Linked DNA regions of Aquabacterium sp. OR-4. The protein of the gene in region 2 interacts with the protein of the main gene of each other region in a pairwise test. Links are inferred from orthologs where the notes say so. Each region holds a gene or a part of one and is shown on either strand. Other genes may lie near its edges.

Region 1 (15,245 bases), on a different replicon or contig from region 2:
GCTCCACAGGATGGGGTGCATCTCGGCCATGTTGCTGCCCCACAGCACAAAGGCGTCGGCCTGCTCGATGTCGTCGTAGCAGCCCATCGGCTCGTCGATGCCGAAGCTGCGCATGAAGCCGGCCACCGCACTGGCCATGCAGTGGCGGGCATTGGGGTCGAGGTTGTTCGAGCGGAAGCCGGCCTTCCACAGCTTGGAGGCAACATAACCCTCCCACACCGTCCACTGGCCCGAGCCGAACATGGCAATGCCGGTGGGGCCGTCCTTGGCCAGGGTGTCCTTCCACTTGGCGGCCATCAGGTCGAAGGCCTCGTCCCAGCTCACCGGCACGAAGTCGCCGTTCTTGTCGTACTTGCCGTCCTTCTTGCGCAGCAACGGGGTCGTCAGCCGGTCCTTGCCGTACATGATCTTCGACAGGAAGTAGCCCTTGATGCAGTTCAGGCCGCGGTTCACCGGCGACTCGGGGTCGCCCTGCGTGGCCACCACCTTGCCGTCCTGCACGCCCACCATCACCGCGCAGCCGGTGCCGCAGAAGCGGCAGGGCGCCTTGTCCCAGCGCACCGCGCCATCGCTGGCCGGCGGCGCGCTGGCGGTGGCGGCGGGTGCGCCGTGCACCACGATCGGAATGCCCGCCACCGCGGCGGTGGCGGTCAGGGCCTGGGTCTTGATGAAGTCGCGGCGGTTGGCTTGCATGGCGTGGTGCGTGTGGGCGTTGGACGTCGTTCGGAGTGGCCGCAATGCTGTGGGGCCAGTGGGGTCTTGTCCTTGAACTGGTTCAAGCACGTTCGGGGGTGGGCGGCGCCGGGTCGTCGGGCTTGTGCGCCCTCAAATCGGCCAGGCCGTTGCGCCAGTCGGCATAGCCCTGCACCGTGGTGGCCGCCTCGGGCAGGTCGGGGCCCGAGTACTCGTAGACCAGCGCAGTGCCGAGCACCTGCGGCCACAGCGCCACCTCGGCCATGGTGGCGGCCGCGGGCCGGCCCTGGCTGTCTTCGATCACCACCACCAGCCGGCCGTCGCCAGCCTCGGGCGGCAGGGCCAGATCAACGCCGGGCAGGGCGCGCAGCGCCTGCTCGGTGCTGTCGCGGTGCTCGGGGCGGATGCGCACGATGACGCCGAGGATGCTCATGCCTCAGGCCGTCTCGTTGCACAACAGGAAAACTGAGCGTTCGGTCGGTGTCATGTCTGCTTCGCGTTGTCGCGTTGCCGCGTTGTCGAGGTATGCGGCCGCACGCTGCTGCGGCCGTCCGGCCATGCGGCGGCGCAGGCCGCTGCGCCCGGGATGTGCTCCGGACGTGCTGCGGGCCGCCATCGCCAGCGTGGTGGGGTGAACGGGTCAGGGGCGGTGTCGCACGCGGTGCATGCGCAGCAAACCCCATGGGCGCCCCCGTTGCCTGCGCCGTTACAGGCTGGGGGCCGGATGCCACGCCCGGCAGCAGGCCAGGGTGTGAAGCATCGATGCCGCACTGTGCCCAAGGCGCGGCGTGGCCGACTTGATGCGGATCAACTGCGGCCTTGCAGGGCGCTGCGGGCCGGCAGCGCGCGGCCAATCTTGAACCGGTTCAAGGAACGAAGCCGGGCGCTTCACTAGGCTGTGCCCCTGTCACATTCAGCAGAGCAGGAGGCCGGCGATGGGCGCAGGCGCAACAGGGGGCGGTCGTGGTGGATTCACCAAGCAGATGGCCCGCAACATCTTCTACGGCGGCACGGCCTTCTTCGTGCTGCTGTTCATCGCGCTGGTGACCGACAGCGCGCGGCAGATTCCGCAGCGCTCGAACCAGGCGGCACTGACGCCGGCGGTCGAGCGCGGCAAGCTCATCTGGGAAACGCGCAACTGCATCGGCTGCCACACGCTGCTGGGCGAGGGCGCCTACTTCGCCCCCGAGCTGGGCAACGTGGTGCCGCGCCGCGGCGCCGAGTTCGTCAAGGCCTGGATGAAGGCGCAGCCCACCGGCGTGCCCGGCCGCCGGCAGATGCCGCAGTTCCACCTGAGCGAGCAGCAGCTCGAGGACCTGGTGCAGTTCCTCGACTGGAGCAGCAAGATCAACACCGAAAAGTGGCCGCCCAACATCGAAGGGTAAGGCCGGACGTGAGTCCGTCCCTGCGGACGGAGGAACGCCTGCCGCACCGCCCGGCCATGCAAGGGCCGGGCGTGGGTGGGCAGCTGAGCCACTAGGAGATTTGAGATGCAACCCGCAACCCTGAAATTCAAGTCGCAGGCCGTCGCGAAGTACTACTTCGTGGCCGCCCTGGCGCTGTTCGTCGGCCAGATCGTGTTCGGCATCAGCCTGGGCCTGCAGTACGTGGTCGGCGACTTCCTGTTCCCCTACATCCCGTTCAACCAGGCGCGGATGGTGCACACCAACCTGCTGATCGTGTGGCTGCTGTTCGGCTTCATGGGCAGCGCCTACTACCTGGTGCCGGAAGAAAGCGAGACCGAGCTGTGGAGCCCGAAGCTGGCCATCGCGCTGTTCTGGATCTTTCTGGTGGCCGGGGCGCTCACCATCGTCGGCTATCTGGTCGTGCCCTATGCCAAGCTGGCCGAGCTGACCGGCAACGAGCTGCTGCAGACCATGGGCCGCGAGTTTCTCGAGCAGCCGCTGCCCACCAAGCTGGGCATCGTGGTGGTGGCGCTGGGCTTCCTGCTCAACGTCGGCATGACGGTGCTCAAGGGCCGCAAGACCAGCATCACCCTGGTGCTGATGATGGGCCTGGCCGGGCTGGCCCTGCTGTTCCTGTTCTCGTTCTACAACCCCAGCAACCTGGTCCAGGACAAGATGGCCTGGTGGTGGGTGGTGCACCTGTGGGTCGAGGGCGTGTGGGAGCTGATCCTGGCCTCGCTGCTGGCCTTCGTGCTGGTCAAGACCACCGGCGTTGACCGCGAGGTGATCGACAAGTGGATGTACGTCATCGTCGCGATGGCGCTGATCACCGGCATCCTGGGCACCGGCCACCACTACTACTTCATCGGCCTGCCCGGCTACTGGACCTGGATCGGCAGCATCTTCTCGGCGCTCGAGCCGATCCCGTTCTTCATGATGACGGTGTTCGCCTTCAACATGGTGCAGCGCCGCCGCCGCGAGCATCCCAACCAGGCCGCCCTGCTGTGGGCCGTGGGCACCTCGGTGATGGGCTTTCTGGGCGCCGGGCTGTGGGGCTTCATCCACACGCTGAGCCCGGTCAACTACTACACCCACGGCACGCAGATCACCGCGGCCCACGGCCACCTGGCCTTCTACGGCGCCTACGTGCTGGTGGTCATCGCGATGATCAGCTACGCCATGCCGATGCTGCGCGGCCGCGAGGCGGCACCGCGGCGCGCCCAGAGTGTCGAGATGTGGAGCTTCTGGATCATGACCATCGGCATGGGCGTGATGGTGCTGGCGCTCACCGGCGCGGGCATCCTGCAGGTGTGGCTGCAGCGCCTGCCCACCAGCGGCGCGATGGGCTTCATGGCCACGCAGGACCAGCTGGTGTTCTTCTACTGGCTGCGCCTGGTGGGTGGCGTGGGCTTCCTGGTCGGCCTGATCACCTACCTGGCCAGCTTCTTCATCGGCGAGTCGGCCGACGAGCGTGCGGCGGCCGGCCGCAGCGGCGGTGCGGGCCTGATGACCAGCCCCGCCAGCCCGCTGCGCGGCCATTGATCCGGCGCCGGCCCGGCAGGAGACGGTGATGGACTTGTGCGATGCCCGCGTGCTGCAGCGCGGCCCCGGCGCGGCCGCCGACGGCCTGCCGTACTACGCGGCGCAGGCCGACGAATGCCGGCTGTTCGAGCATGCCGCGCGCTGCGGCCTGCCGCTGCTGATCAAGGGCCCCACCGGCTGCGGCAAGACCCGCTTTGTCGAGCACATGGCCGCGCGCCTGGGCCGGGCCCTGGTCACGGTGAGCTGCCACGACGACCTCAGCGCGGCCGACCTGGTGGGCCGCCACCTGATCGCCGGCGGCGACACCCGCTGGAGCGACGGCCCGCTGACCCGCGCGGTGCGCGAGGGCGCCATCTGCTACCTCGACGAGGTGGTCGAGGCGCGCAAGGACACCACCGTGGTGCTGCACCCGCTGGCCGACGACCGGCGCATGCTGCCGATCGAGCGCACCGGCGAGTGGGTGGCGGCGGCGCCGGGCTTCATGCTGGTGATCTCGTACAACCCCGGCTACCAGAACCTGCTGAAGGGCCTGAAGCCCAGCACGCGCCAGCGCTTCGTGGCGCTCGAGTTCGGCTACCCGGCCAGCGAGGTCGAGTGCGCCATCGTGGCCACCGAGGGCGGGGTGGACGCCACCACCGCGGCCCGGCTGGTGGCCCTGGCCCAGGCGCTGCGGCGCCTGACCGAGCACGACCTCGAAGAGACCGCCAGCACCCGCCTGCTGGTGATGGCCGCACGCCTGACGGCCAGCGGCCTGCCGCTGCAGCAGGCCTGCCGCGCGGCCATCGTGCAGGCGCTCTCGGACGATGCCGACACCGTGGCGGCGCTCGACGAGCTGGTGCGGGCCGTGCTGGGCTGAAGCGCCTTGCAGCGCCGCCGCCGCATCTTCCAGGGCGCGTTTTTCGCGCTGTTCCTGCTGGCGCCGGCACTCGACTGGCTGCGCTTCGATCTGCACGAGACCCAGCTGTGGGTGCTGGGTCAGCGCTGGTCGCTGGGCATCGAGGCCTTCCAGCAAGGCCGTGCCACGGCCAGCGAAACCGCGCTGGCCATGCTGTGGCGCGGCCTGCTGCCGGCGGTGCTGCTGGTGGCCGGCTTTCTGGCGGTGGCCTGGCGCCACGGCCGGCTGTACTGCGGCTGGCTGTGCCCGCACTTCGCCATGGTGGAGGCGCTGAACCACCTGCTGCACCGCGCCTGCGGCCGCTTCAGCCTGTGGGAGCGCCGCGGCCCGCCGGCGGCCCGGGCGCCGCAGCGGCGCTGGTGGCCCTTGTTCGCGCTGGCCTGCCTGCTGATGGGCTTTGTCTGGGCCATCACGCTGCTGAGCTATCTGCTGCCGCCGGCCGAGCTGTGGTCGGGCCTGCTGCAGGGCCGCATGAGCGCCAACCAGAGCCGCTTTCTGCTCATCGCCACCACGCTGTTCACGCTGGAGTTCGCGTTGGCGCGGCACCTGTTCTGCCGCTTCGGCTGCGCGGTCGGCCTGTTTCAAAGCCTGGCCTGGATGGCCAACCCGCGCGGCATGGTGGTGGCCTTCCGCCGCGAGGCGGCGCGCGACTGCCGCAGCTGCACGCCCGCGCCGGGGTCGGCCTGCGACCACGCCTGCCCGATGCGCCTGCATCCGCGCGACATCAAACGCATGATGTTCTCGTGCGTGCAGTGCGGGCGCTGCCTGGCCGCCTGCCAGACCAGCCAGGGCGCGCAGCAGCGCCCGGCCCTGCTGGGCTGGGCCGTGGGCGAGCGGGCCCTGCGCGAAACCCTGCGCCAGCGCGGGCCCGCACTGGCCCGACCGCTCGAGCGGCGCGACTGAGCATGGAAGAGTGGATCGGCGCCCTGTGGCACCGCGCGATCACGCGGGCCGCCGAGCCACGGCATGCCGCGGCCGTGGTCACGCTGGCCGAGATGCGGCCGCTGCTCGGCCTGCTGCTGCGCGCCGGCGGCGGCGCGGCGGCGGCGCGCCTGGTGCCGGCCGGCAACACCGCGGTGGCCGGGGCGGCCGGCGCGCGCCACTGGCTGCAGCGCCTGGCCCATGCCGGCACGCGGGCGCCGCTGCCGCAGTGGTCGGCCGAGGTGCTGGCGCTGCCGCCCGAGCTGGCGGTGTTTGACAGCCGGGCGCTCAACCGCGACCTGTATGTCTGGCTGGCGGCCGTGGCGGCGGTGTACCAGCCGGGTGCGGCGGGCAGCTGGATCGGCGACAACCAGCTGGCGACGCAGCGTGCGCTGCAGGTGTTTCCCGGTCTGGCCGGGCGCCATGGCCGCCTGGTGGCGGCGCAGCTGGCGCAGCGGCCCGATGCGCGCGGCGCACCGGCCGAGGCCCGGGTGCAGGCCGCCCTGCGCGCGCAGGCGCTGGCGGCCCCGGTCGACCTGACCGACCTGACCCACCTGGCCGACCCGGCCGTGGCCGATGTGCTGCCGGCCCAGGTGGCGCCGGTGTGGCTGTGGTGGCATGCCAGCGGCACGCCCGAGGCCGGGGCCGCCGCCGCGCCGCCCGGCGAGCCGTCTGCGGCCACGCCGGCGCCCACCCCGGCCCAGCACGACGCCACCCGGCGCCGCGCCCGCCGGGTGGACGACGAACGCCGCCGCGCGGCGCTGATCCTGCCCTTCCGGGCCGAGGCCCTGCTGAGCTGGTCGGAGCTGGTGCGCGTGGACCGCGCCACCGACGACGACGAGAACCCCGATGCGCTGGCCGCCGCCGCCGATCTGGATCATCTGAGCCTGGCCCGCGACGGCCGCAGCAGCGCCTCGCGGGTGAAGTTCGACCTCGACCTGCCCAGCGCCGCCGCCGACGACCTGCCGCTGGGCGACGGCCTGGCGCTGCCGGAGTGGGACTTCAGGCGCCGCGTGCTGCGCGCCGGCCATTGCCGCGCGCAGTGGTTCACCGTCGGCGCCGATGCCGCACCCGGCCCGGCGCCCGGCCCGGCCCTGCAGCTGGCCGCCACCCGGGCGCGCCGCCAGCTCGAGGCCCTGCGGGCGGCCCCGGCCTGGCAGCGCGCCCAGCGCGACGGCGACGAGCTGGATCTGGACGCCTGGGTGCGCCACGCCGCCGGCGCCGCGCCGCGGGCCGCAGCCGGCGGGCCGGCCGATGCCGCACCGCCGGTGCACGCGCAGCGCCGCCGCCAGGCGCGCAGCCTGGCCACGCTGCTGCTGGCCGACCTGAGCCTGTCGACCGATGCCTACGTGCCGGGCGTGGACGAGCAGGGCCGGGCGCAGCGGGTGATCGACGTGGTGCGCGACGCGCTGCAGGTCTTTGGCGAAGCGCTGTCGGCCACCGGCGATGCCTTCGAGATGTTCGGCTTCAGCTCGGTGCGGCGCCAGCAGGTGCGGCTGCAGCACCTCAAGCACTTCGACGAGCGCTGGGACAGCGCGGCCCGCCAGCGCGTGGCCGCCATCCGCCCCGGCTACTACACCCGCATGGGCGCGGCCATCCGCGTGGCCACGCAGCGCCTGGCACGGCGCCCCGAGCGCCAGCGCCTGCTGCTGCTGCTGACCGATGGCAAGCCCAACGACCTGGACCTTTACGAGGGCCGCTACGGCCTCGAAGACACCCGCCATGCGGTGCAGGCCGCGCGCGCCGCCGGCCTGCTGCCCTTTGCCGTGACCATCGACGACCGCGCGCACGACTACCTGCCCTACCTGTTTGGCCGGCAGGGCTGGCTGCTGGTGCGCCGGCCGGCCGAGCTGGTCAGGCGCCTGCCGATGCTGCAGGCCCAGCTGATGCGCTGAACGGACCAGGCCGCCGGCGCGGCGCTGTCACACCGGCCCCCGGGCTCGGTGCCGGGGCCGCGCCGGCCCGCCCGGACTTGACCAAACGCAAGACCATGCCGGGCGCGTGTGCGAAGAATCCGCCCCCTCAAGCCCGCTGTCAGGGCTTGTTGTCGGGAGACACAGACCATGGAAGCCCGCTCGTTCGATGTACCGCGCTACCTGTCGGTGCTGCCCCTTTTCAACGACATGCGCCCGCATGAGCTGGAGCACCTGGCCCAGGGCTGCACGCTGCGCCGCATGGCGCGTGGCGACTCGGTGTTTCGCGTGGGCGACCCCTGCGAGGCCTTCCATGTCACCGTGGTCGGCCAGGTCAAGCTCTTTGCCATCTCGCCGGCCGGCCAGGAGAAGGTGATCGAGCTGATCGGCCCCGGCCAGAGCTTTGCCGAGGCGCTGATGTTCACCGACCGCCCCTGCTTCGTGAACGCCCAGGTGCTGACCGACACGCTGCTGCTCACCGTCGACAAGCGCGCCGTGCTGGGCGAGATCGACCGCGACCCGCGCTTTGCGCTGCGCATGCTGGCGGGCATGTCACGCCGCCTGCACGGCCTGGTGAGCGACGTGCAGGCCTATGCGCTGCACAGCGGCATGCAGCGCGTGATCGGCTACCTGCTGCGCGAGCAGCCCGACGATGACGACGGCGCCAGCAGCGCCCAGGTCACGGTGTCGCTGCCGGCCAGCAAGGCCACCATCGCCTCGCGCCTGTCGATCACGCCGGAGTACTTCTCGCGCGTGCTGCACGAGCTCGAGGCCGAAGGCCTGATCGAGATCGACAAGCGCGACATCCGCATTCCCGATCCACGCGCGCTGGCCGGCTTTCAGCCCGCCTAGCTGCGGCGGCCGCTCAAGCGCCCTGCACGCGCTGCAGCTCGTCCAGCGTGTTGGCGTTGACGAAGGCCCCGGCGTCGTCAAACAGCACCTCCACGCAGCGGTGCTGGGCGGTCCAGCGGTCGATCCGGCGCTGACCGCCCTGGATGAAGCGCACCAGGCTTTCCATCAGCTCGGCCTTCATCAGGCAGAACACCGGCTGCACCTGCACGCGGCCGTCTTCGGGCGTGGCCACCATCGCGATCTCGGCATCGGCCGCGCTCAGGGCCATCGCCAGGCGGGCCACCAGATCGGTGGGAAAGCGCGGCGAGTCGCAGGGCACGGTCACCAGATAGGGCGTCTCGCACTGCTCCAGCCCGGCCATGAAGCCCGCCAGCGGGCCGGGATGGTCGGGCAGGGGGTCGGGCCACACCGGCACGCCCATGGCCTCGTAGGCGCCCAGGTTGCGGTTGGCATTGAGCATCAGGGCGCCCACCTGCGGGCCCAGGCGCAGCACGGCATTCAGGGCCAGCGGCAGGCCGTTGTAGTTTTGCAGGCCCTTGTCGACGCCGCCCATGCGGCTGCCGCGGCCGCCGGCCAGCACCAGGCCGGTGATGTGTTCGGTGGGGATCATGGCCGGACGCTCACTCGATCATGTCGAAGGCCTGCGCCTCGACCTCGACGAAGGCGCGGGTCAGCGCCGCCAGCTCGCGCATGAGGCGCGCGCGCGGGTGCTGCGCCACGGCCTCGCACAAGGCCTCCACCCAGGTCTGCACATGGCTGCGGAAGAAGCGGCGCTGCTGCTCGAGGTTGCACACCGCCACGTCGTCGCCGGCGATCAGCCAGCGCATCACCTCGAACACGAAGGCGATGTGGTCCTCGGTCTCGCTGCGCTGCTCGTCGCGGCCCAGGCCCAGCAGGGCCAAGTCGGCGCGCAGCGCGGCCAGCGGCTTCTCGTTGAGAAAACCGGCCAGGTGGTAGGAGCCGTAGACGAAGATCTCGGGCTTGCCCACGCCGCCAAACAGCGCCTCGTACTCGGCCGCCGCGGCGTCGGCCGTGGTGGCGCGCATGGCGGCCACCAGGGCCTGCCACGGTGCCTCGAGGTGGCCACCGGGCTCGGGCGCCTCGGTCACGGCCACCTTGAACTGGGTCAGCAGCTCGGCATCGGGCGGCGCGAACCACAGCCGCGACAACAGGCCGTACAGCTCGGCCCGGGCCAGCTCGTCGTGGTCGTCCATGCTGGCAAAGCCCAGCGCACGGATGCCGGCGCCGCCGTCTGCGGGGCTGTTGCCGGCGCTGTCTGAAACGCCTTGCGGCTGGCGCTGGGGGGCGCTCATAGGTCGGTGATCCTGGTTTCGTTGGGGTTGCTGTACATGTCGACCACGCGGCAGTCCTGGCACATCTTCAGGCGCTGCAGCGCCGCGCCCTGGAAGGCGCTGTGGCCGGCCAGCTTGGCCACCATGTTTTCCACGGCCTTCAGGGTGCCGAAGGGCTTGCCGCAGCTCACGCAGGCATAGGGCGGCACCTCATGCAGCACCCGCGTGGCCTTGCGCGCGCGGCCCTCGTCGGCCAGCCACAGCCGCGGCTGCAGGGTGATGGCCTGCTCGGGGCAGGTGCTGGCGCACAGGCCGCACTGCACGCAGTTTTTCTCGATGAAGCGCAGCTGCGGCCGCTCGGGGTTGTCGGCCAGGGCGCTGGACGGGCAGGCGCCAACGCAGGACAGGCACAGCGTGCAGCGCTCGGTGTCCACCCGCAGGCTGCCCAGGGCCGCGCCGGCGGCGGGCAGCGCAATGGCCTCGGGCGGCGCCGTGGGGGCCATCACGCGCAGGTGATCGAGCGCCAGCTCCAGCGTGCCGCGCTTGTCGGCCTGGGCGGCCATGCTGGCGGCCTGGCGCACGGTGGCCGCCGGTGCGCAGCGCAGGGCGGCGTCCAGCGCCGGCAGGTCGCGGGCATCGCGCGCCTCGATCAGGCGCAGGTGGCCGTCGCCGTAGCCCAGGCCGGCCAGCAGCGCCTGGCCTTGCGCCATCTGCTCGGCCAGCGCCTGGCGGTACTCGGGCGCCTCTTCGGCGGTGAGCAGCACCATCACCTGCGAGGCACCCTGGGCGATGGCCATCAGCCACAGCTCGAGGCCCACGCTGGCGGTGTGCCACAGCGGCACCGGGATCACGCGGGCCGGCAGGCCGTGCAGGCTCTTGTCGAGCCGCGCGGCGCGGCCCAGTTCGTCGATCAGGCGCAGGCCCGCGCCTTCACTGTGCAGCAGCAGCGCGGCATGGCGCCCGCCGGCCGCGGCATAGGTGCCCAGCAGGGTGCGCAGACGCTGGCCCTGGTGGGCCGGGCCCGGGTAGGCAAAGCGCATCGCGCCGCTGGGGCACACGGTGCTGCAGGCGCCGCAGCCCACGCACAGCGCCGGCTCGACGATCACGCCGCCGGTGGGGCCGCCACCCGGGCCCACCGGCGTGGCGGCCGGCAGCGGCATGCGGCCGCCGGTCTTGCCCTTGAGCAGCGCGTCGCTGCGGATGGCGCGGGTGGAGCACACATCGATGCAGGCGCTGCAGCCGGTCTGCTGGTTGCGGCTGTGCGCGCACAGGCGCTTGTCGTAGTGGAAGAACTTGGGCTTGTCGAACTCGCCCACCAGCTCGCGCAGCGCCAGCAGGGCCTCGAACAGCCGGCGCTCATGGTCGGCCCCCGGTGCCACATGGAAATAGCCCTGCGGCGGCTGGTGCTGGCCAAAGGCCGGCGCGGCGCGCAGGTCGAGGATCAGGTCGAAGCGCTCGTCGCCGGCCAGCGGTGCGCGGGCAAAGTCGATGGCGCCGGCGGTGTCGCACACGCGCACGCAGTCGCGGTGGCCCGTGCAGGCGGCCAGGTCGATCTGGTAGTCGAGCCCGATCGCGCCCTCGGGGCAGGCCTCGACGCAGGCGTTGCAGCGCGTGCACAGGTCGAGGTCGATCGGGTTGTGGTTCTCCCACGCCACGTCGAAGGCGCCCAGCCAGCCGGTCAGCCGGGTGATGCGGCCGCTGTGCACCGCGTGGTCGCGGCGCTGGGCCAGCGCGCTGCCGGTGCCGTCGAGCAGCAGGCTCACGTCCAGCTTGTCGGCCAGGCGCACGGCGGCGGCCTCGGCGGCTTCGGCGGTGCCGATCACCAGGCAGCGCCCGCCTGAGCGGTAGGTGTGGGTGGCCACCGGCTCGGCCGGCGGCAGCTGGGCGGCGGCAATCAGCGCGGCGATCTTGGGCGTGGCCTGGGCCCCTTCGCGTGACCAGCCGGCCGTCTCGCGCAGGTTGACAAAGCGAATCGGCTGCTCGGCCACCGGGCGCGCGCCCTCGGTCAGGTCGTTCAGCTCGACGAACAGGCGCTGCTCCTGGGTGCAGGCCACCAGCAGCTCGTCGCCGCTGGCGGCGGCCTGCTTGGCAGCGCGCTGGAAGGCCGGCGCCTCGCGCCGGCACAGGCCGGTGTGCAGGCTGTCCAGGCCCTCAGTGCTGGTGCCCGGGCGCCGGCTCAGCGCCTGCTGCAGCGCCGTCGGGTCCAGCGGCAGGGTGTGGTTGCAATCGCAGATCAGCGTCTTCATGGGGCAGGGCGGCAGGGGCGTGGGCAGGGACGGGATCGGCGGAAAGGTCGTGCGCGTCGTTCGGGGCTGGTGGGTCGTGCGGGTCGAGCGGGGTTGGCGTGGCCGACGTGACCGACGTGACCGACGTGGGGGCCAGGCTCGCCGCGCCCGGCGGCCCGGGCTGGGCAGGCGTGGCGCCGTCCTTCTCGTCTTCGTCGTCGAACAGGCCGAGGAAGCGACTTTGCACCATCTGCCGCAGCATGGCGGCCGGCAGCGGATCGGGCTTGCCGTAATCGTCGATGTAGATGTCCAGCCCGTCCATCACGTTGAAGTGCGGATCGCTGAACAGCTTCTTCAGCGCCGCGTTCTTGACCTCGGGCTGCACGCCACGCGCGACAAAGCGCGAATAGTCGCCGGCATCGGCCGGCAGGCGGGCCACGTCGTCCAGCGTGGGCGGTGGCGGCGCGGCAGGCGGCGCAACGGGCTGAGCGCATCGGCCGTGGCCTGCACGGCTGGCGCGGGCACCGATGCGGGCACCTGCGTGGGCACCCGCGCGGGCACCGGTGCGGGCACCGCCGCGGCGGGGGGCTCGGGCAGCGGCTGGCCCTGGCGGGCCAGCAGCTTGCGCTGCGACCAGCGCGACGGGAAGGGGGCGTCGTCGGCCATCGGGGCGGGCGGCGGGGGCGGTGGGCGCTAAGGGGCGGGCGGTGGGCTGGCCGGGCGGCGGATGCGGCCGGCTCAGCGCCGCTCGGGCGCGCGGAACGAGGCCGGGCGCTTGCGCTGCTTGGGTTCGGGCCGGTAGTGCTGGTCGGCATAGGCCTGCAGCCAGTCGCGCACCGCGGCGGGCAGCGGCAGGTTGTCCACCCGCTCCTGGGCGTCCAGCCAGCGGCCGGCCTCGTTGTACGACACGCTCACCGCCTCGGGCCAGGCGCGCGAGGGGTCGGCCTCGTCGCAGCGCCACATCACGAACCACACCGGATTGCCGCTGCTGAGGTTGAGGTAGTAGCCCTCGCCCTCGTCGGCGTACAGCGCCAGGTCGAGGCCCAGGTGCAGAAACTGCGCCGTCTTGCCGTCGTCACGCAGCAGGCGCGCACGGTCTGGCCGGGCACCCAGGCTGCCGTCGGCGCCGGCATGGCTGGCGGTGTTGACACCGTCGAACTGGCCTTCGTCGAGCAGCACCTCGGCGATGCGGTGGCGCCAGTCTTCCCAGCGGTTGGGCTGGTGCTCGCGCTCGATCAGCACCGCCACCCGCAGGCTCGGCCGGCTCGGGTTCATCGCGGGCTCCGGGCGGGCCGGCGGCTCAACCGGCCACCACGCGCACGGCCGGCGGCTGGGCCGGCGGCAGCGGCTCGGCATCGAAGCGCTCGAAGCCGGTGTAGCACAGGAAGTGGCGGTTGGCGGCGCGGCCGAACAGCGTCATGCCCAGGCGCGTGGCCAGCTCGTGGCCCATCTGGGTGACGCCATTGCGCGAGACGACGATGGGCACGCCCATCTGCGCGGCCTTCATCACCATCTCGCTGGTCAGGCGGCCGGTGGTGTAGAACTGCTTGTCGGCGCCGCCCACACCGTGCAGCGCCATCCAGCCGGCGATGGTGTCGATGGCGTTGTGGCGGCCCACGTCCTCGACGAACATCAGCATCTGGCCGCCCTGGAACAAGGCGCAGCCGTGCACCGAGCCGGCCCGCCGGTGCAGGCTGTCTTGCTGGCGCACCACCTCGAGCAGGGTGCGCAGGCCGGTCTGGCTGATGCGCGCGCTGCGGGCGTCGGGCAGGTGCACCGATTCAACATGCGACAGCACGTCGCCAAACACCGTGCCCTGGCCGCAGCCGGTGGTGACCACCCGCTGCGAGGTGCGCGACGCGATCTCGGCCACGCCGCCGTGCGTGGTGACCGCCGCGGCGCCAACCTCCCAGTCGACCTGGATCGAGGCGATCTCGTCCAGCCGCTGCACCAGGCGCTGGTTGAACAGGTAGCCCAGCACCAGCAGCTCGGGCTGGGCGCCCAGCGTCATCAGCGTGACCAGCTCGCGCTTGTCGACATAGACGGTCAGCGGCCGTTCGAACGGGATCAGGATGCGCCGGCGCTCGCCGTACTCGTCCACGATCTCGATCTCGCGCAGCGGTTCGACCCGCGCGCACGACAGAACCGGTGCGGCGGCGGCCACGGCAGGGCCGGCAGGCGGTTCGGCGTTGGCCAGGGCTTCGGGCAGCATGCGCATCGGTGCTTGGCAAGCGGGGGTGCGGGCGCGGCTTACTTCTTGGCCGGTGCGGCGGCCGTGGTGGCAGCCGCGGTGGTGGCTGCCACCGCGGCAGGCGCGGCCGGTGCGGCCGCCACCGGGCCCGAGGCCGGCGCCGGCGGCGTGTAGACGAAGGGGCCGGGGTCGGCGCAGGCCGGCGTCTCGGTGGCCGCCGAGGCGGCCTTGCCGGCCTTCTTGGCGCCATCGCGGTAGGCGCCGGCCACGCGGTCCATGCTCTTGCACAGCTGGAACTCGGCCAGCTTGTTGCCGTGCGCGGTCTTGGCCGCGGTTTCGGCGGCCTTGGCCTTGGCCTCGTCGCTCAGCGGCGGCAGCTTGGCCAAGGCGGTGGTGGCCAGCAGGGTGATGCCGCTCAGGGTCAGGGCGCCCAGGGTCGGGATGCGCTTCATCGGTCGGTCCTCGAATCGTTGGCCGGCGGCGTCAGGCGCGCGCCACCGGGCCGGCCACACCGCCCGGGGCGGGCTGTCCAGAGCGTTGGGCGGGGATCTTGCCGGCCTTGACGTCGTCGTACCACAGCTCGTGGTGTTCCTTGGCCCAGCCTTCGTCCACCCAGCCGGTCTTCATGGCGCCCAGCGCGCCCTTCACGCCGATGGTGCCCATGTAGATGTGGCCCACCAGCGCGGTCATCATGATCATTGCCGCCACGGCGTGAACCATGTGGGCGATCTGCATCTCGCCACGCAGCTCGCCGAAGCCCGGCACCAGCTTGTCGAGCACCAGGCCCGAGGCCACGATCACGATGCCGGGCACCGTGACGCCCCACCAGAACATGCCCTTCTCGCCGGCGTTGAAACGGTGCGAGGGCACCTCGCCGCTGCCGCCCAGCATGCCGCCGGCGCGCTTGAGCCAGACGAAGTCGGCCGCGTTGGCGATGTTGTCCTTGATGAAGGTGACGATGACGATCAGCAGCGACACCGCGAACAGCGGGCCGACGAAGTTGTGCAGGTTCTTCAGCAGGAAGCTCAGCCAGCCGAACAGCGTGCTGCCGATGACGGGCAGCAGGAAGAACTTGCCGAAGGCCATCACGATGCCCGAGACCGCCAGCGCCACGAAGGCCCCGGCATTGGCCCAGTGCGCGGCGCGCTCGAACGGCGTGAAACGCTCGATCTTGCGGCCGGTGTCGGCCTGGTGGCCGCCCAGCGGGCCCTTGGTCTTGTAGAAGATGGCCAGTGCCAGCACCGCGATCAGCAGCAGCGAGCCGCCATAGGGAATGATCCACTGGTTGCGCACCTGGCGCCAGGCTTCGCCGGCG
Region 2 (15,300 bases):
TGGCCGTGCATGGCACCGAGATCTTTGCCGCGGCGCGCGCCCAGGGCGTGGTGGTGGCCTTCGAGGCCGCGGTGGCCGGTGGCATCCCGATCATCAAGGCGCTGCGCGAGGGCCTCACCGCCAACCGCATCGAGTGGATCGCCGGCATCATCAACGGCACCACCAACTTCATCCTGAGCGAGATGCGCGACAAGGGCCTGGACTTCGGCACCGTGCTGAAGGAGGCCCAGCGCCTGGGCTACGCCGAGGCCGATCCCACCTTCGACATCGAGGGTGTCGATGCGGCACACAAGGCCACGATCATGAGCGCCATCGCCTTCGGCACGCCGGTGCGCTTTGACCAGGCCCATGTGGAAGGCATCACCCAGCTGGCCGCGGCCGACATCCGCTATGCCGAGCAGCTGGGCTACCGCATCAAGCTGCTGGGCATCACCAAGCGCCGCGACGATGTGGCCGGCGGCGGCATCGAGCTGCGCGTGCACCCCACCCTGGTGCCGGCCAAGCGCCTGATCGCCAACGTGGAAGGCGCGATGAACGCCGTGGTGGTGCAGGGCGATGCCGTGGGCACCACGCTGTACTACGGCAAGGGCGCGGGCAGCGAGCCCACCGCCAGCGCCGTGGTGGCCGACCTGGTCGACATCACCCGCCTGGCCACCGCCGACCCCGACCACCGCGTGCCGCACCTGGCCTTCCAGCACGATGCGCTGGCCGACACGCCGATCCTGCCGATCGCCCAGGTGGTCACCGCCTTCTACCTGCGCCTGCAAGTGGCCGATCAAACCGGCGTGCTCAGCCGCATCACCACCATCCTGGCCGAGCACGACATCTCGATCGACGCCGTGCTGCAGCGTGAAAGCGCCGATGGCGAGACCAAGACCGACCTGATCATCCTGACCCACGACACCGTGGAAGGCCGCATGCGCGAGGCCTTGGGCCAGATGCAGGCCCTGCCCACGGTGCTGGCGCCGATCGTGGCGCTGCGCAAGGAAGAGCTGAGCTGAGCGCGACCCCGCGTGACCACATGCCGAGCCAGGGCGCTGCCATGACCGAACAGGACATCGAAGACCTGCTGACCCGGTTCACCAACCGGTTGCGCTTTGAGCAGCCGCTGGACGTGTCCAAGCTCGAGGACGAAGGCCTGTACGTCACCGGCCTGCATGGCGGCACCGATGCCGTCGCGCGCCTTCGCAAGGACATCCTGCGCGTGGCCGGTGAAGGGGTGTTCCTGTTCACCGGCCAACCCGGCAGTGGCAAGAGCACCGAGCTGCAGCGCCTGCGGCGTGACCTGCTGGAGCGGCCGGCCCACGACTGCAAGGTCTACTACTGCGATCTGGAGGAATGGCTCAACCTCAATGCGCCGGTCACGCTGTCGAGCTTTCTGGTGGCGCTGTTGTCGTCATGGGTCGATCAGGTGGGCAGCCTGCAGGGCCAGCGCTCGCCGGCCGAGCGCCTGATCGACTTCTTCACGGGCACACGCCTGGTGCCCGAGAGCCTGAAGCTTGATGCGGGCGCAGGGCCGCTCAAGGCGCAGATCCAGCTTGCCTTGCAAACCGACGACAGCTTCCGCAAAGAGCTCGAGGCCAACCTCAAGAAGCAGCAGTCGCGCATCGTCACCCAGGCGCATCAGCTGGTGGCCGACCTCAAGCATGATCTTTGTGCCAACGGTGAGCGCTGTGTGCTGCTGGCCGACTCGGTGGAAAAGATCCGCGGCTACGGCGACGAGGCGGGGCAGGTCTACGAAAGCGTTCAGCGGCTGTTTGTCAGTGAAGGCGCGGCCTTGCGCATGCCCGGCCTGCATGTGGTGTATTCGGTCTCGCCCTTTTTGCTGGAGCAGAACACGCAGCTGGCTGCGTCGCTGGGCACGGGCTTTGTGGTCAACATGCCCTCGGTGCATGTGTTTGCCGAGCGCAGCCGCGCGCCCGATGTGGCGGGGCTGGCGGCCATGCAGGCCCTGGTGGCAAGGCGGTTTCCCGAGTGGTCGCAGGTGTTCACGCCAGCGCAGCTGCAGCGCCTGGCCGAGAACACGGGCGGCGATCTGCGCGACTTTCTGCGGGCCATCCGCGTGGCGCTCAGCGACGACATTGCGCAACTGCCGGTCAGCGATGCCACGGTGGATTTCGCCTTGGGCCATGTCAGCCCGGGGCGGGCCATACCGGCCGAGCATGTGCGCTGGCTGGCGCGGCTGGACAACAGCCACGATGCCGAACTGGCCGCCGACATCGATGCCAACGTGTTGCAGCGCTACCTGGCCACCAAGCATGTGCTGGCCTATCTGAACGGCAGCACCTGGTATGCCGTGCACCCGATGGCGCGCGAGTGGGTGCACCAGCGTGCCGAGCGCCTCACGGCCGAGGCCGCCGCCCAGGCGCCCGTGCGTTGAGGCCTGGCATAGCGCGCCTGGCGCCGTCCATCGGCCCATCCTGACGTGTCGTCTGCCAGCGCCGAACATTTGCTGCTGCTGCGCCGCCTGCGCCGGCTGCTGCTGCGGGGCGATCATGGCCAGGTGCTCTACCTGTGGGGCAATGACCCGCGCAGCCTCGCCTGGCTGCAGGGCGAGTTGGATCGCAGCCTGCGCGTGCGCAGCCGGCGGCTGCTGGCGCATCCGGCCGAACCCCAGGCCCCGTTCGATCTGGGCAAGGCACTGTCGGCCGCGCTCCAGCCGCTGGCCGGCACACGCCAGTTCGGCCTGTGGCTGGATCTGGGCCAGGCCACGCCTGACCAACGCCGCCAGGGCCTGGCCCGCCTGAACGAGCGCCGTGCCGCACTGCTGGCCTTGCCGCGTGCTGTGCTCCTGGTGGCGCCCCAGGGCGGTGAAGCTGACGCCGCTGGCGTGGCCCCCGACCTGTGGGCCGTGCGCAGCGCCAGCTTTGAGGTGCCGGCCTGGGTGGATGCCACCGCGCAGGCCCCTGCTGTTGAGCGCCCGAGCCTGGCGGCTGGTGTACCGGCACGTCAGCGCGGCACGGCGCGGGCGCTGTGGGCCCAGGCGCTGGGCCAGGCCCGCCCGCCGTGGTGGCGGCGGGTTCTGGGGCAGGCCAAAGGCCAGGCGCCAGGGCTGGCGCTGGCCTTTGATGCCATCGACGAGGCGCTGGCCCAGCGCCAAATGCCCGATGCCGAGCGCGTGCTGGCCGAGGCCCGGCCCTGGCTGCCCGACTTGGGGCCGGCCGCACCAGCGCCGGCCTTGCGCCTGGGCTGGCTGTGGCACTGGTGGCAGGCGCAATGGGCACTGGCCGCCCGGCGCCTGCCGGTGGCGCGAAAGGCCGCCGGCTTGGCCCAGGCCCTGGCGCTGCGGCTGGTGAAGCTGACGGGCGAATCGCCCGAGGCCTTGCGGGACTGGTCGGTGTCGCTGGAGAAAGTGGGCGATGTGCAGCGCGCGCTGGGGGATGTGGCGGGCGCGAAGGGTCGCTACGAGCAAAGCCTGGAGGTGAGTGAGCGGCTGGTGAAGCTGACGGGCGAATCGCCCGAGGCCTTGCGGGACTGGTCGATTTCCTTGAACAAGGTGGGCGATGTGCAGCGCGCGCTGGGGGATGTGGCGGGCGCGAAGGGTCGCTACGAGCAAAGCCTGGAGGTGAGTGAGCGGCTGGTGAAGCTGACGGGCGAATCGCCCGAGGCCTTGCGGGACTGGTCGGTGTCGCTGGAGAAAGTGGGCGATGTGCAGCGCGCGCTGGGGGATGTGGCGGGCGCGAAGGGTCGCTACGAGCAAGGCCTGGAGGTTCGTGAGCGGCTGGTGAAGCTGACGGGCGAATCGCCCGAGGCCTTGCGGGACTGGTCGGTGTCGCTGGACAAGGTGGGCGATGTGCAGCGCGCGCTGGGGGATGTGGCGGGCGCGAAGGGTCGCTACGAGCAAAGCCTGGAGGTGAGTGAGCGGCTGGTGAAGCTGACGGGCGAATCGCCCGAGGCCTTGCGGGACTGGTCGGTGTCGCTGGAGAAAGTGGGCGATGTGCAGCGTGCGCTGGGGGATGTGGCGGGCGCGAAGGGTCGCTACGAGCAAGGCCTGGAGGTTCGTGAGCGGCTGGTGAAGCTGACGGGCGAATCGCCCGAGGCCTTGCGGGACGGGTCGGTGTCGCTGGACAACGTGGGCGATGTGCAGCGCGCGCTGGGGGATGTGGCGGGCGCGAAGGGTCGCTACGAGCAAAGCCTGGAGGTTCGTGAGCGGCTGGTGAAGCTGACGGGCGAATCGCCCGAGGCCTTGCGGGACTGGTCGATTTCCTTGAACAAGGTGGGCGATGTGCAGCGCGCGCTGGGGGATGTGGCGGGCGCGAAGGGTCGCTACGAGCAAAGCCTGGAGGTTCGTGAGCGGCTGGTGAAGCTGACGGGCGAATCGCCCGAGGCCTTGCGGGACTGGTCGATTTCCTTGAACAAGGTGGGCGATGTGCAGCGCGCGCTGGGGGATGTGGCGGGCGCGAAGGGTCGCTACGAGCAAAGCCTGGAGGTTCGTGAGCGGCTGGTGAAGCTGACGGGCGAATCGCCCGAGGCCTTGCGGGACTGGTCGATTTCCTTGAACAAGGTGGGCGATGTGCAGCGCGCGCTGGGGGATGTGGCGGGCGCGAAGGGTCGCTACGAGCAAAGCCTGGAGGTTCGTGAGCGGCTGGTGAAGCTGACGGGCGAATCGCCCGAGGCCTTGCGGGACTTGCATGTCAGCCTGGCGCTTTTGGCAGAACTCTGCGATGCGCCAGACGACGCCCGCCACCTCTTCAGCCGCAGCCTGGCCGCCGCCCAGGCGGCTTTGCGACAATCGCCCCTCGACAAAGTTTTGCAGGACGATGTGGCGCGCGTGCAGGCCCGGTTGGATGCCCTGGCACCCACCGCAAAACCCGCCACCGGAAACGACCCAACATGAAATACATCAGCACCCGCGGCGACAAGACCGAGCGCGACTTCAGCGAGATCCTGCTCGAAGGCCTGGCGCCCGATGGCGGCCTGTACCTGCCCACGCACTACCCCAAGGTGGATGCGGCCACGCTGGCGCGCTGGCGCGGCCTGTACGGCAAGGGCCAGGCCGGTGGCTATGCGGCGCTGGCCTTCGAGATCCTGTCGCTGTACATCACCGACATCCCGGCCGCCGACCTGAAGCGCCTGGTCGACAAGACCTACACCAAGGCGGTGTACGGCACCGACGCCATCGTGCCGGTGCGCCCGTTGCAGGGTGAAGGCTCTGGCGGCCTGCTGATCGAAGCCTTGTCCAACGGCCCCACGCTGGCCTTCAAGGACATGGCCATGCAGTTGCTGGGCAACCTGTTCGAGTACGAGCTGGCGCGCCGCGGCGAGACGCTCAACATCCTGGGTGCCACCAGTGGCGACACCGGCAGCGCGGCCGAGTACGCCATGCGCGGCAAGCAGGGCGTCAAGGTGTTCATGCTGTCGCCCTTTGGCCGCATGAGCCCGTTCCAGCAGGCGCAGATGTTCAGCCTGCAGGATGCCAACATCCACAACCTCAGCGTCGAGGGCGTGTTCGACGACTGCCAGGACATCGTCAAGGCCGTGAGCAACGATCTGGCCTTCAAGCGCCAGTGGAAGATCGGCACGGTCAATTCCATCAACTGGGCGCGCCTGCTGGCCCAGGTGGTGTACTACTTTGCCGGCTACTTCCAGGCCACGCAGTCGGATGCCGACAAGGTCAGCTTCAGCGTGCCCTCGGGCAACTTCGGCAACGTGTGCGCCGGCCATGTGGCGCGCATGATGGGCCTGCCGATTGCCCAGCTGGTGGTGGCCACCAACGAGAACGATGTGCTCGACGAGTTCTTCCGCAGCGGGCATTACCGCGTGCGCGGCAGCGCCGAGACCTTCGAGACCTCCAGCCCCAGCATGGACATCAGCAAGGCCAGCAACTTCGAGCGTTTCGTATTCGATCTGCTGGGCCGCGACGCCGCGCGCACCGCGCAGCTGTTCGGGCCGGCCATCGCCAGCGAAGGCGGCTTCCAGCTCACCGCTGAAGAAACCGCGCGTTTGGCGCAGTACGGCTTCGTGTCGGGCAAGAGCACGCATGCCGACCGGCTGGCCACCATCCAGGCCACCTGGGCGGCGCACCAGGACATGATCGACACCCACACGGCCGATGGCCTGAAGGTGGCGCGCGATCACCTGCAGCCCGGCGTGCCGATGATCGTGCTCGAGACCGCGCTGCCGGCCAAGTTTGCCGCCACCATCCAGGAAGCCCTGGGCCGCGAGCCGATCCGCCCGGCCGCGCTTGAAGGCATCGAGGCCCTGCCCAAGCGCTTTACCGTGATGCCGGTGGATGCCGCTGTGGTGAAGGCCTACATCGAGCAGCACGCCAAGTGAGCGGCAGCGCCGGCGCGCCGCTGCGGCGGGTGGTGGGCTTTTGCGGCCCCTCGGGCGTGGGCAAGACCACGCTGGTCGAGCAACTGGTGGCCTTGCTGAAGGCGCGCGGCCAGCGCGTCAGCGTGATCAAGCATGCGCACAAGCGCTTCGACATCGACCACCCGGGCAAGGACAGCCACCGCCACCGCGAGGCCGGCGCCACCGAGGTGCTGATCGCCTCGGCCCACCGCATGGCCCTGCTGCGCGAGTTCGACCACGAAGGCATGCCCACGGTGCACGAGCTGCTGGCCGAGCTGTCGCCCAGCGACTGGGTGCTGGTGGAAGGCTACAAGCACGCCGCGCTGCCCAAGGTGGAGGTGTGGCGCGCCGCGCTGAACCAGGCGCCGCTGTACCCAGACGACCCGCATGTGGTGGCCGTGGCCACCGACGCGCCGGCCGCGCTGCCGCAGGTCACCGCGCGCCCGGTGTTCGATCTGGCCACACCCGAGGTGCTGGCTTCGTGGCTGATGGACACTGCCGAGCGCTTCACCTACCACCCCGACATCCATGGCTGAACCTGCTGCCCCGGCGCCCGCCAACCTGCCGCGCCCGACGCTGCTGACACTCGACGAGGCCCTGCAGCGCCTGCTGGCGGTGGCGCAGGACCGCGTGATCACGCAAACCGAAAAGCTGGCCACCTTTGACGCACTGGGCCGCGTGCTGGCGCGGCCGGTGGTCTCGGCGCTGGATGTGCCGCCGGCCGACAACACCTCGATGGACGGCTACGTGATGCGCGCCGCCGATGTGCCGGCCGCCGGCACGGTGCTGCCGGTCAGCCAGCGCATCCCGGCCGGCCATGTGGGCCAGCCGCTGCAGCCGGGCACGGCGGCGCGCATCTTCACCGGCGGGCAGATTCCGGCCGGCGGCGATGCGGTGGTGATGCAGGAGCAGTGCGAGGCCATCGCCGACGACACCGGCGCCAAGGGTTCAGAACTGGGCAGCGTGCGCGTGGGCGTGGTGCCCGCCGCCGGCCAGTGGGTGCGCCGCCGTGGTGAAGACGTGCTGCTGGGCGCCGAGGTGCTGCACGCCGGCCAGCGGCTCACGCCACAGGCGCTGGGCCTGGCGGCCTCGGTGGGCGCGTCGAACCTGCATGTGCGGCGGCGCCCGCGCGTGGCGCTGTTTTCCACCGGCGACGAACTGGTGATGCCCGGCGAGCCGCTGAAGCCCGGCGCCATCTACAACAGCAACCGCTTCACGCTGCGCGGCCTGCTGCAGGCCGCCGGCTGCGAGGTTGACGACCTGGGCATCGTGCCCGACAACCTGGCCGCCACCCGCGAGGCGCTGCGCCGCGCCGCGCAGGGCAATGACCTGATCCTCACCAGCGGCGGCGTGTCGGTGGGCGAAGAAGACCACATCAAGCCCGCCGTCAAGGCCGAGGGCTGGCTCGAGGCCTGGCAGGTGGCCATGAAGCCCGGCAAGCCGCTGGTCTTTGGCGGTGTGCGCCGCAGTGACGATGCGGGCAGCGAGGCCTTGTTCATGGGCCTGCCCGGCAACCCGGTGAGCAGCTTCGTCACCTGCCTGCTGGCGGTGGCGCCGGTGCTGCGCGCGCTGCAGGGCTGCCCGGCGGCGCTGCCGCCGGCCGTGCAGGTGCGGGCTGATTTCGACTGGCCGCGGCCCGACAAGCGCCGCGAGTTCCTGCGCGCCCGGCTCAACCCGCAAGGCGGTGTCGAGCTGTTTGCCAACCAGAGCTCGGGCGTGCTCACCTCGGCGGTGTGGGCCGATGGCCTGGTCGATCTGCCGGCCAATCAGGTGGTGCAGCGTGGCGACACCGTGCGCCTGCTGCTGCTGGCCACCTTGATCGGCGCCTGAACCGTTTCACCCCGTTTGCCCATGCCCACCATCACCGTTCGCTATTTCGCCTCGCTGCGCGAGGCCCTGGGCGCCAGCGAGTCCGTCGAGCTGGCCGAAGGCAGCACGCTGGGCGCCTTGCGCGATGCGCTGATCGCCCGCGGCGGCGCCCATGCCCAGGCGCTGGCGCGTGGCCGCGCGCTGCGCTGCGCGCTCAACCAGCTGATGGCCGACGAGGCCACCGCCGTGCCGGCCGGTGCCGAGGTGGCGTTTTTTCCACCGGTTACCGGGGGCTGATCGGCGCGTCGGGCAGGGCGGCCGCCAGCGCCGCCGCGTGCAGCGCCTGGCCGGTGGCGGGCGCTGCCGACTGCATGGGCGCGCGCAGGGTCGGGTGCAGCTCGCCGCCCAGGGCCAGCGCGGCCTTGATCGGCGCCGGGTTGGGCTCGGCAAACGCCGCCCGCGTGACGGGCGCCAGCCGCCGCCACAGGGCCCGGGCCTGCTCAAGCCGGCCCGCGCCGCGCAGTGCCGCCGCCAGGGCCACGAACTGGGCGGTGGCCAGGTGCGCGCTGGCGGTGATGGCGCCCGCCGCGCCGCGCGCCAGCTGGTCGAACAGCTCGTCGTCGTTGCCGGCCAGCAGGGCCAGGCGGCCGTCGGCCACGATGGCCTCGGCCGCCGCGCGGTCGGCGCTGCAGTCCTTCACGGCCACGATGCGCGGGTGCTCGGCCAGTGCCAGCAGCGTGGCCGGCTGGATGCGCACGCCGGTGCGCGCGGGGATGTCATAGGCCACCACGGGCAGCGGCGTGGCCTCGACCACGCGATGAAAGAAGTCGACGATGCCGGCCTGCGAGGGCTTCACATAGGCCGGCGCGGTGAGCAGCCAGCCGGCCGGTGCGCTGGCCGCGGCCAGTGCCTGCGCACGCTGGGCCACGCGCTCGGGCCGCACGCCGGCCAGGCCCATCAGCACCGGCTTGCCGCCTGCGGCGCCCAGCACCGTGGCCAGCACGGCCTGCTGTTCGGCCTCGTCCAGCATCGCGGCTTCGCCGGTGCTGCCGCAGGCCACGAAGCCGGCCACGCCCTGGGCGGCCAGGCGGCGCACCAGGCGGGCCAGGGCCGGGTGGTCCACCGCCGCAGCGTCGGCCTCGAAGGGGGTCACCAGCGGCAGCCAGATGCCCGAAAAATCAATCGCTCCATCACGCATTGCGCGCACTCCATTGCTTCGACCGCATCCGGTGCCGGCCGGCCGGGCAATCGCAAGGGGCAAGGGGTGCCTGGGCGGGGCACCCGGTGGCTGGCGTTGCGCGTCCGACGACGGCAACAGCCGCCCCGGTCAGACGAGCCGCTGTTTTTTCAAGGCTGCCCGGGCCGCCAGCGCGCGCGCGCCGCCGGCCATGCAGGGCATGGCGGGGTGCAGGGCCGGGGCGTCGAACAGCATGCGACGAGTGTAGCGGCCTTGTTCGGGCGCCCGGCCGCCGGGCCACCGGGCCACCGGGCCATCGGGCCATCGTGCCATCGTGCCATCGGGCCATCGGGCCAACCGGCCACCAGGCCCGGCCCGCCCACGCGACAGTGCGTGCCGGAGGCGGATGCGAGAATCCGCCGCCATGAACTCCTTGGCGCGCGTGCGCATCCAGACCGACGACTTTGACCTGTCCACCGAGGTGGCGGCGCTGCGCGCCGGCGATGGTGGCGTGGGTGCCGTGACCAGCTTCGTGGGCACGGTGCGCGACCGCAACGCCAGCGCGGGCGATGCCCGGGGCGCGGTGAGCGCGATGGAGCTCGAGCACTACCCCGGCATGACCGAGCGCGCCATCGAAGCCATGATCGACGAGGCGCTGCGCCGCTTCGACATCCGCGCCGCGCGCGTGATTCACCGCGTGGGCCTGCTGCAGCCGCTGGAGCAGATCGTGCTGGTGGTGGTGAGCTCGGCCCACCGCGGCAGCAGCTTCCAGGCCTGCGAGTTCTTGATGGACTACCTCAAGACCCAGGCGCCGTTCTGGAAGAAGGAAACCACGCCCGACGGCGCCCAGTGGGTGGATGCCCGGGTGGCCGACGACGCCGCGCTGGCGCGCTGGGGCATCCAGGCCAGCAACGGCGCGGGCCTGGGCGCATGAGCCCCCGGTCGCTTCCACGCCGGCCCGCCACCGCCGCGCGGCATGGCCTGCCCTGCGCGGCAGGCGGGGGCCGGGCATGAGCATCGCCATCGTCGAGCCCTCGTCGGCAGCGCTGCGTCAGGCGCTGGGGCGTTTTGCCACCGGCGTGGTCATCGTCACCTGCCGCGACGCCGCCGGCCGGCCGCTGGGCCTGACCGTCAACTCGTTTGCCGCGCTGTCGCTGCAGCCGCCGCTGGTGCTGTGGAGCCTGCGCCGCGCCAGCGCCGCCTTGGCCGCCTTCGAGGCCGCCACGCACTGGGCGGTGAACGTGCTCACCGAGGCGCAGCTGCCGCTGTCGCGCCGCTTTGCCTCGGCCGAGCCCGACAAGTTTGCCGAGGGCGACTGGGCCGACGGCCTGGGCGATGTGCCGCTGCTGGGCGGCGCGGCCGCGGTGTTCGAGTGCGGCGCCGAGACGGTGCACGATGGCGGCGACCACCGCCTGTTCATCGGCCGGGTGCTGCGCCTGGATTCGCGCACCGATGTCGATCCGCTGGTCTACCACGCCGGGCATTACCACGGCCTGAGCGGCACGCTGTAGCGCGCCGGCGCTCAGTTCAGGCTGCTGGGTGTGGGCCGGGCCGGCGGCACGGCAGCGGCAGCTTCGGCCGGCGCGGTCACCAGCCCCCATTCCGAGGCCAGCAGCGCCTTGTCGATCAGGCGCATCAGCGCGGTGGCCAGGTCGTCGTTCAGGCGCAGCTCGAGGCTGCGGCCATTGGCCTCGCGCACGCGGATGGCCAGGCCCTTGCCGCCGTCGCCATGGCCCAGATCCACCGTGTTGGGCAGCAGCGGCTCGGCGCCCAGCGGCTCGGCGGCCGGCTCGGGGTTGAACGGGGTCTTGAAATCGGCCGAGGGCAGCGGCCGCTCGCGCGCCGCCTGGGCCAGCATCTCGCGCGCCTCGGGCAGCACCGTGGTGGTGGGCGCCACCTGGGTGGCGATGCTGGCGGTGGTGACCAGCTGCGAGAACGGCGGCCACAGCCGGATCACCATGCGCCGGGTGAGCCACACCGAGAACAACTCGCCGCCACGGGTACGCACCTGCCAGATGATGCGATCGGCGTTCGGGTCGTACCGAACCTGCATTTGATGGATGTCCACCGGGCCATTGTAGGAAGCTGCGCCCGGTGTGCCCCCGCCGCCCCATGAACGCGGTGCAGCACACTCGGACATCGGCCTCGACCCTCACGCCACGTGAGGCTGGAAGATGCGCACGCCAGGCGGCGTGGGCGGCCGGCGCAGACGCAGCGAAAGGGTGGTCAATGAGGCTCAAGGTGGGTGAACTGGCGCAGCGCAGTGGCCTCACGGTGCGCGCGCTGCACCACTACGACCAGATCGGCCTGCTCAAGCCCTCGGCCCGCACCGATGCCGGCTATCGGCTCTACACCACGGCCGACGTGGCGCGGCTGCACGCCATCCAGGCGCTGCGTCACATGGGCCTGCCGCTCAAGGAGATCGGCAGCATGCTGGCCAGCGACGGCGAAGGCCTGCCCGCCATCGTGGCGCGCCAGATCCGCGCGCTGGACCACGAGATCGCCCAGGCCAGCGCACTGCGCGAGCGCCTGGCGCTGCTGATGGGCCGCTTGTCGGGCGGCGACCAGCCCGAGATGGCCGAGTGGCTGGCATCGCTGGGCTTGATGGCCGCCTGCGCCCGCTACTTCACGCCGGGCGAGATCCGCACCATCGTGGGCAACTGGCAATCGGTGCGGGCCGAATGGGCGCCACTGATGCAGCGGGTGCGCGCCTTGATGGACCAGGGGGTTGCCGCCACCGACCTGCGGGTGCAACCGCTGGCCCAGCAATGGATGGGCCTGATCCATCACTGGCTTGGCGGCGATTTCGACCTGATCGAGCGCTGGGGGCGCATGTACCTGCAGGAGCCCCTGGCCCGCCGTGACGGCGCCCCGGAACTGGCCATGGTGCGCTACATCGAGCAGGCCACTGCCTTGCGCCAGGCCGCCTGGCTGCGGCACTTCAGCCTGGCCGAGATGAGCCGCTTCCAGCGGCTGGACACATCCCAGTGGGCCGCGCTGGCCGCCGACGCCGAGGGCCTGATGGCCGCCCGGGTGCCTGCGTCGCATCCGGCGGCACAGGCGCTGGCGGGGCGTCTGCAGGCCTTGATCGCGCACGCCGTGGGCCACCACCCACCCTTGGTGCAGAAGATGTTTGCCGCCATGGCCGCCGAGCCGCTGCTGCGGGCGGGTGCCGTGCTGCCGGCTCCGACAGGCGATTACCTGCGGGCCGCCATGGCCGGAGTTGCAGGGGTGGCCGCGGCCGCCGCGGCCGCCGGAGTGGCCCCGGCCGACCTGGCTTGACCCTCACGCAGCGTCAGGGCTGACAGTGCCGGGCCATGACCCCTTCAAACCCCATCTCATCGGCCACCGGCGCCGCAACCGGCACTTCCGTCGCAGCCCGCCGCGCCGCGGCGGGCACGGTGCTGCTGGCCACGGTTGGCTCGGTCGGCGACCTGCACCCCTTTCTGGCCCTGGGCCAGGCGCTGCAACGCCAGGGCCAGCGTGTGCGGCTGCTGGCCTCGCCGGTGCACGCCGACCGCGTGCGGGCCTGCGGTCTGGATTGGCAGGCCCTGGGCAGTGCGGCCAGCTTCGAGGCCGTGGCCGACGACCCCGCGCTGTGGAACCCCCGCACGGCCATGGCGGTGTTCTGGCGCGGTCTGCGCAACAGCCTGCAGGCCCTGCCCGAGGCGGCACTGGCCCTGCCCACCGATCGGCCGGCCACACTGCTGGTGCACCCCTTGCTGTTGCCTGCCGCCGACCTGGCCCGTGCCCGCCGGCCGGGCCTGCGCGTGGTGGCCGCCTGGCTGGCGCCGCAGAACCTGCGCAGCTGCCACGACCCGATGATGCTGGGGCCGCTGCGCGTGCCGCGCTGGGTGCCGATGGCCTGGCGGCAGGCGCTGTGGCGGCGCATTGATCGCCGCTTCATCGACCCGGCCTGCCTGGCCGAGCTGAATGCCGCCCGGGTGGCCGCGGGCTTGCAGCCGGTGGCGCATTTCATGCCGCACCTGAATGCCCTGGCCGACCAGTCGATCACGCTGTTTCCGGCCTGGTTTGCCGGCACGCCGCCCGACTGGCCCCCGGGGCTGCTGCGCGGCAGCTTTCCCTTGTTCGAGCCCGCGGCCGAGGCCGGGCTCAGCACGACGGTGCAGGCCTTCCTGGCGGCGGGCGAGCCGCCCGTGGTGGTCACACTCGGCACCTTTCAGCGCCATGGCGGGCCGGTGCTGGCCCAGGTGGTGGCCGCAGCGCGGGCGCTGGGCCGCCGCACGCTGGTGCTGGCGGCCCAGCGCGCGCAGCTGCCGCTGCCCGCGGCGCCCGACCTGCTGTGGCAGCCCTATGTGCCGCTGCGACTGCTCTTGCCGCACGCGGCGGCGCTGGTGCACCACGGCGGCATCGGCACCACGGCCGAGGCCCTGCGCGCAGCGCTGCCGCAGCTGGTGCTGCCCTGGGCCTTTGACCAGTTCGACAACGCCCGGCGGGTGCTGGCCCTGGGGGCGGGGCAGACCCTGTCCTCGCGCCGCTTGCGCGTGGGTCGGCTGCAGCGGGCGTTGGGCGAGGTACTGCAGTCGCCGGCGATCGCGTCGGCATGCCAGGTCTGCGCCACGGCACTGGCGGCCGACCCGGAGCTGGACGAACTGTGCCAGCGGCTGTGGCCGGATTGCGAAGCTTGACGCCGCGCAAGCCCGGCCCGGCCGGGCCCGTCGATCGGGCTTGAAATGCCCCTGGACAGCCCAATGTCCTTGCCAATCGGAGGACATCCACCATGCGTGTCGACAAGCTCACCACCGCGTTCCAGCAAGCACTGCAAGAGGCCCAGAGCCTGGCCGTGGCGCGCGACAACCCCTACATCGAGCCCAGCCACCTGCTGGGCGCCATGCTGGCCCAGGCCGACGGCCCCAAGGCCCTGCTCGACCGCGCCGGCGCCAACACCGCCGCGCTGAAGACGGCCATGGACACGGCGCTCAACGCCCTGCCCAGCGTGCAGGGCGGTTCGGGCGTGCAGGTGGGGCGCGATCTGGTGCAGCTGCTTCAGGCCGCCGAGAAGGAGGCCGGCCAGCGCGGCGACCAGTTCATTGCCAGCGAGATGTTCCTGCTGGCGCTGGCCGACAGCAAGAGCGATCTGGGCGGCATCGTGCGCGGCCACGGGCTCACCCGCAAGGCGCTGGAGGCGGCCATCACCGCGGTGCGCGGCGGGGCCACGGTGGATTCGGCCGAGAGCGAAGGCCAGCGCGAGGCGCTGAAGAAGTACACGCTCGACCTCACCGAGCGTGCGCGCGCCGGCAAGCTCGACCCGGTGATCGGCCGCGACGACGAGATCCGCCGCGCCATCCAGGTGCTGCAGCGGCGCAGCAAGAACAACCCGGTGCTGATCGGCGAGCCGGGCGTGGGCAAGACCGCCATCGTCGAGGGCCTGGCCCAGCGCATCGTGGCCGGCGAGGTGCCCGACACGCTGCGCGACAAGAAGGTGCTGTCGCTCGACATGGCCGGCCTGCTGGCCGGTGCCAAGTACCGCGGCGAGTTCGAGGAGCGGCTGAAGGCCGTGCTCAAGGAAGTGTCGGCCGACGAGGGCCGCATCATCCTGTTCATTGACGAGCTGCACACCATGGTGGGCGCGGGCAAGGCCGAGGGCGCCATCGACGCCGGCAACATGCTCAAGCCCGCGCTGGCACGCGGCGAGCTGCACTGCATCGGCGCCACCACGCTCGACGAGTACCGCAAGTACATCGAGAAGGACGCCGCGCTCGAGCGCCGCTTCCAGAAGGTGCTGGTCGATGAGCCCAGCGTCGAGGCCACCATCGCCATCCTGCGCGGCCTGCAAGAGAAGTACGAGGTGCACCACGGCGTGGAGATCACCGACCCGGCCATCGTCGCCGCCGCCGAGCTGAGCCACCGCTACATCACCGACCGCTTTCTGCCCGACAAGGCCATCGACCTGATCGACGAGGCGGCGGCCAAGATCAAGATCGAGATCGACTCCAAGCCCGAGGTGATGGACAAGCTCGATCGCCGCATGATCCAGCTGAAGATCGAGCGCGAGGCGA

Evidence for each region.
Region 1: the proteins of N4G63_RS10045 (region 2) and mobA interact in binary tests that used the Escherichia coli proteins (3 or more experiments, as listed by UniProt). The link is inferred for Aquabacterium sp. OR-4 from one-to-one orthologs.

The regions. Positions count from the first base shown.
Region 1 is NZ_JAOCQD020000004.1:150,249-165,493, reverse strand. Bases 7,035-9,979 are described here. They hold mobA (molybdenum cofactor guanylyltransferase MobA), read right to left. Parts: upstream 8,833-9,979; coding sequence 8,236-8,832; downstream 7,035-8,235. Other genes in these bases: N4G63_RS26175 (4Fe-4S binding protein), read right to left, coding at 9,532-9,979; N4G63_RS26180 (TorD/DmsD family molecular chaperone), read right to left, coding at 8,843-9,436; N4G63_RS26190 (Crp/Fnr family transcriptional regulator), read left to right, coding at 7,521-8,222; N4G63_RS26195 (nitric oxide reductase activation protein NorD), read left to right, coding at 7,035-7,352. In the rest of the region: nitrate reductase catalytic subunit NapA, read right to left, coding at 1-693; N4G63_RS26220 (chaperone NapD), read right to left, coding at 776-1,126; N4G63_RS26215 (c-type cytochrome), read left to right, coding at 1,677-2,078; N4G63_RS26210 (cbb3-type cytochrome c oxidase subunit I), read left to right, coding at 2,184-3,641; N4G63_RS26205 (CbbQ/NirQ/NorQ/GpvN family protein), read left to right, coding at 3,670-4,497; N4G63_RS26200 (4Fe-4S binding protein), read left to right, coding at 4,504-5,439; more of N4G63_RS26195, read left to right, coding at 5,442-7,034; more of N4G63_RS26175, read right to left, coding at 9,980-11,760; N4G63_RS26170 (DUF3306 domain-containing protein), read right to left, coding at 11,666-12,178; N4G63_RS26165 (DUF3305 domain-containing protein), read right to left, coding at 12,478-13,014; N4G63_RS26160 (formate dehydrogenase accessory sulfurtransferase FdhD), read right to left, coding at 13,040-13,951; N4G63_RS26155 (hypothetical protein), read right to left, coding at 13,990-14,382; N4G63_RS26150 (formate dehydrogenase subunit gamma), read right to left, coding at 14,414-15,245. UniProt on the Escherichia coli protein: Transfers a GMP moiety from GTP to Mo-molybdopterin (Mo-MPT) cofactor (Moco or molybdenum cofactor) to form Mo-molybdopterin guanine dinucleotide (Mo-MGD) cofactor.
Region 2 is NZ_JAOCQD020000001.1:2,316,040-2,331,339, reverse strand. What follows is about bases 5,974-8,973. They hold N4G63_RS10045 (molybdopterin molybdotransferase MoeA), read left to right. Parts: upstream 5,974-6,822; coding sequence 6,823-8,124; downstream 8,125-8,973. Other genes in these bases: N4G63_RS10035 (dihydrodipicolinate synthase family protein), read right to left, coding at 8,387-8,973; N4G63_RS10040 (MoaD/ThiS family protein), read left to right, coding at 8,146-8,400; mobB (molybdopterin-guanine dinucleotide biosynthesis protein B), read left to right, coding at 6,273-6,830; thrC (threonine synthase), read left to right, coding at 5,974-6,276. In the rest of the region: N4G63_RS10070 (homoserine dehydrogenase), read left to right, coding at 1-1,001; N4G63_RS10065 (P-loop NTPase fold protein), read left to right, coding at 1,043-2,380; N4G63_RS10060 (tetratricopeptide repeat protein), read left to right, coding at 2,426-4,837; more of thrC, read left to right, coding at 4,834-5,973; more of N4G63_RS10035, read right to left, coding at 8,974-9,301; N4G63_RS10030 (molybdenum cofactor biosynthesis protein MoaE), read left to right, coding at 9,705-10,214; N4G63_RS10025 (flavin reductase family protein), read left to right, coding at 10,291-10,791; N4G63_RS10020 (hypothetical protein), read right to left, coding at 10,803-11,348; N4G63_RS10015 (MerR family transcriptional regulator), read left to right, coding at 11,510-12,562; N4G63_RS10010 (glycosyltransferase), read left to right, coding at 12,598-13,929; ATP-dependent chaperone ClpB, read left to right, coding at 14,022-15,300. UniProt on the Escherichia coli protein: Catalyzes the insertion of molybdate into adenylated molybdopterin with the concomitant release of AMP.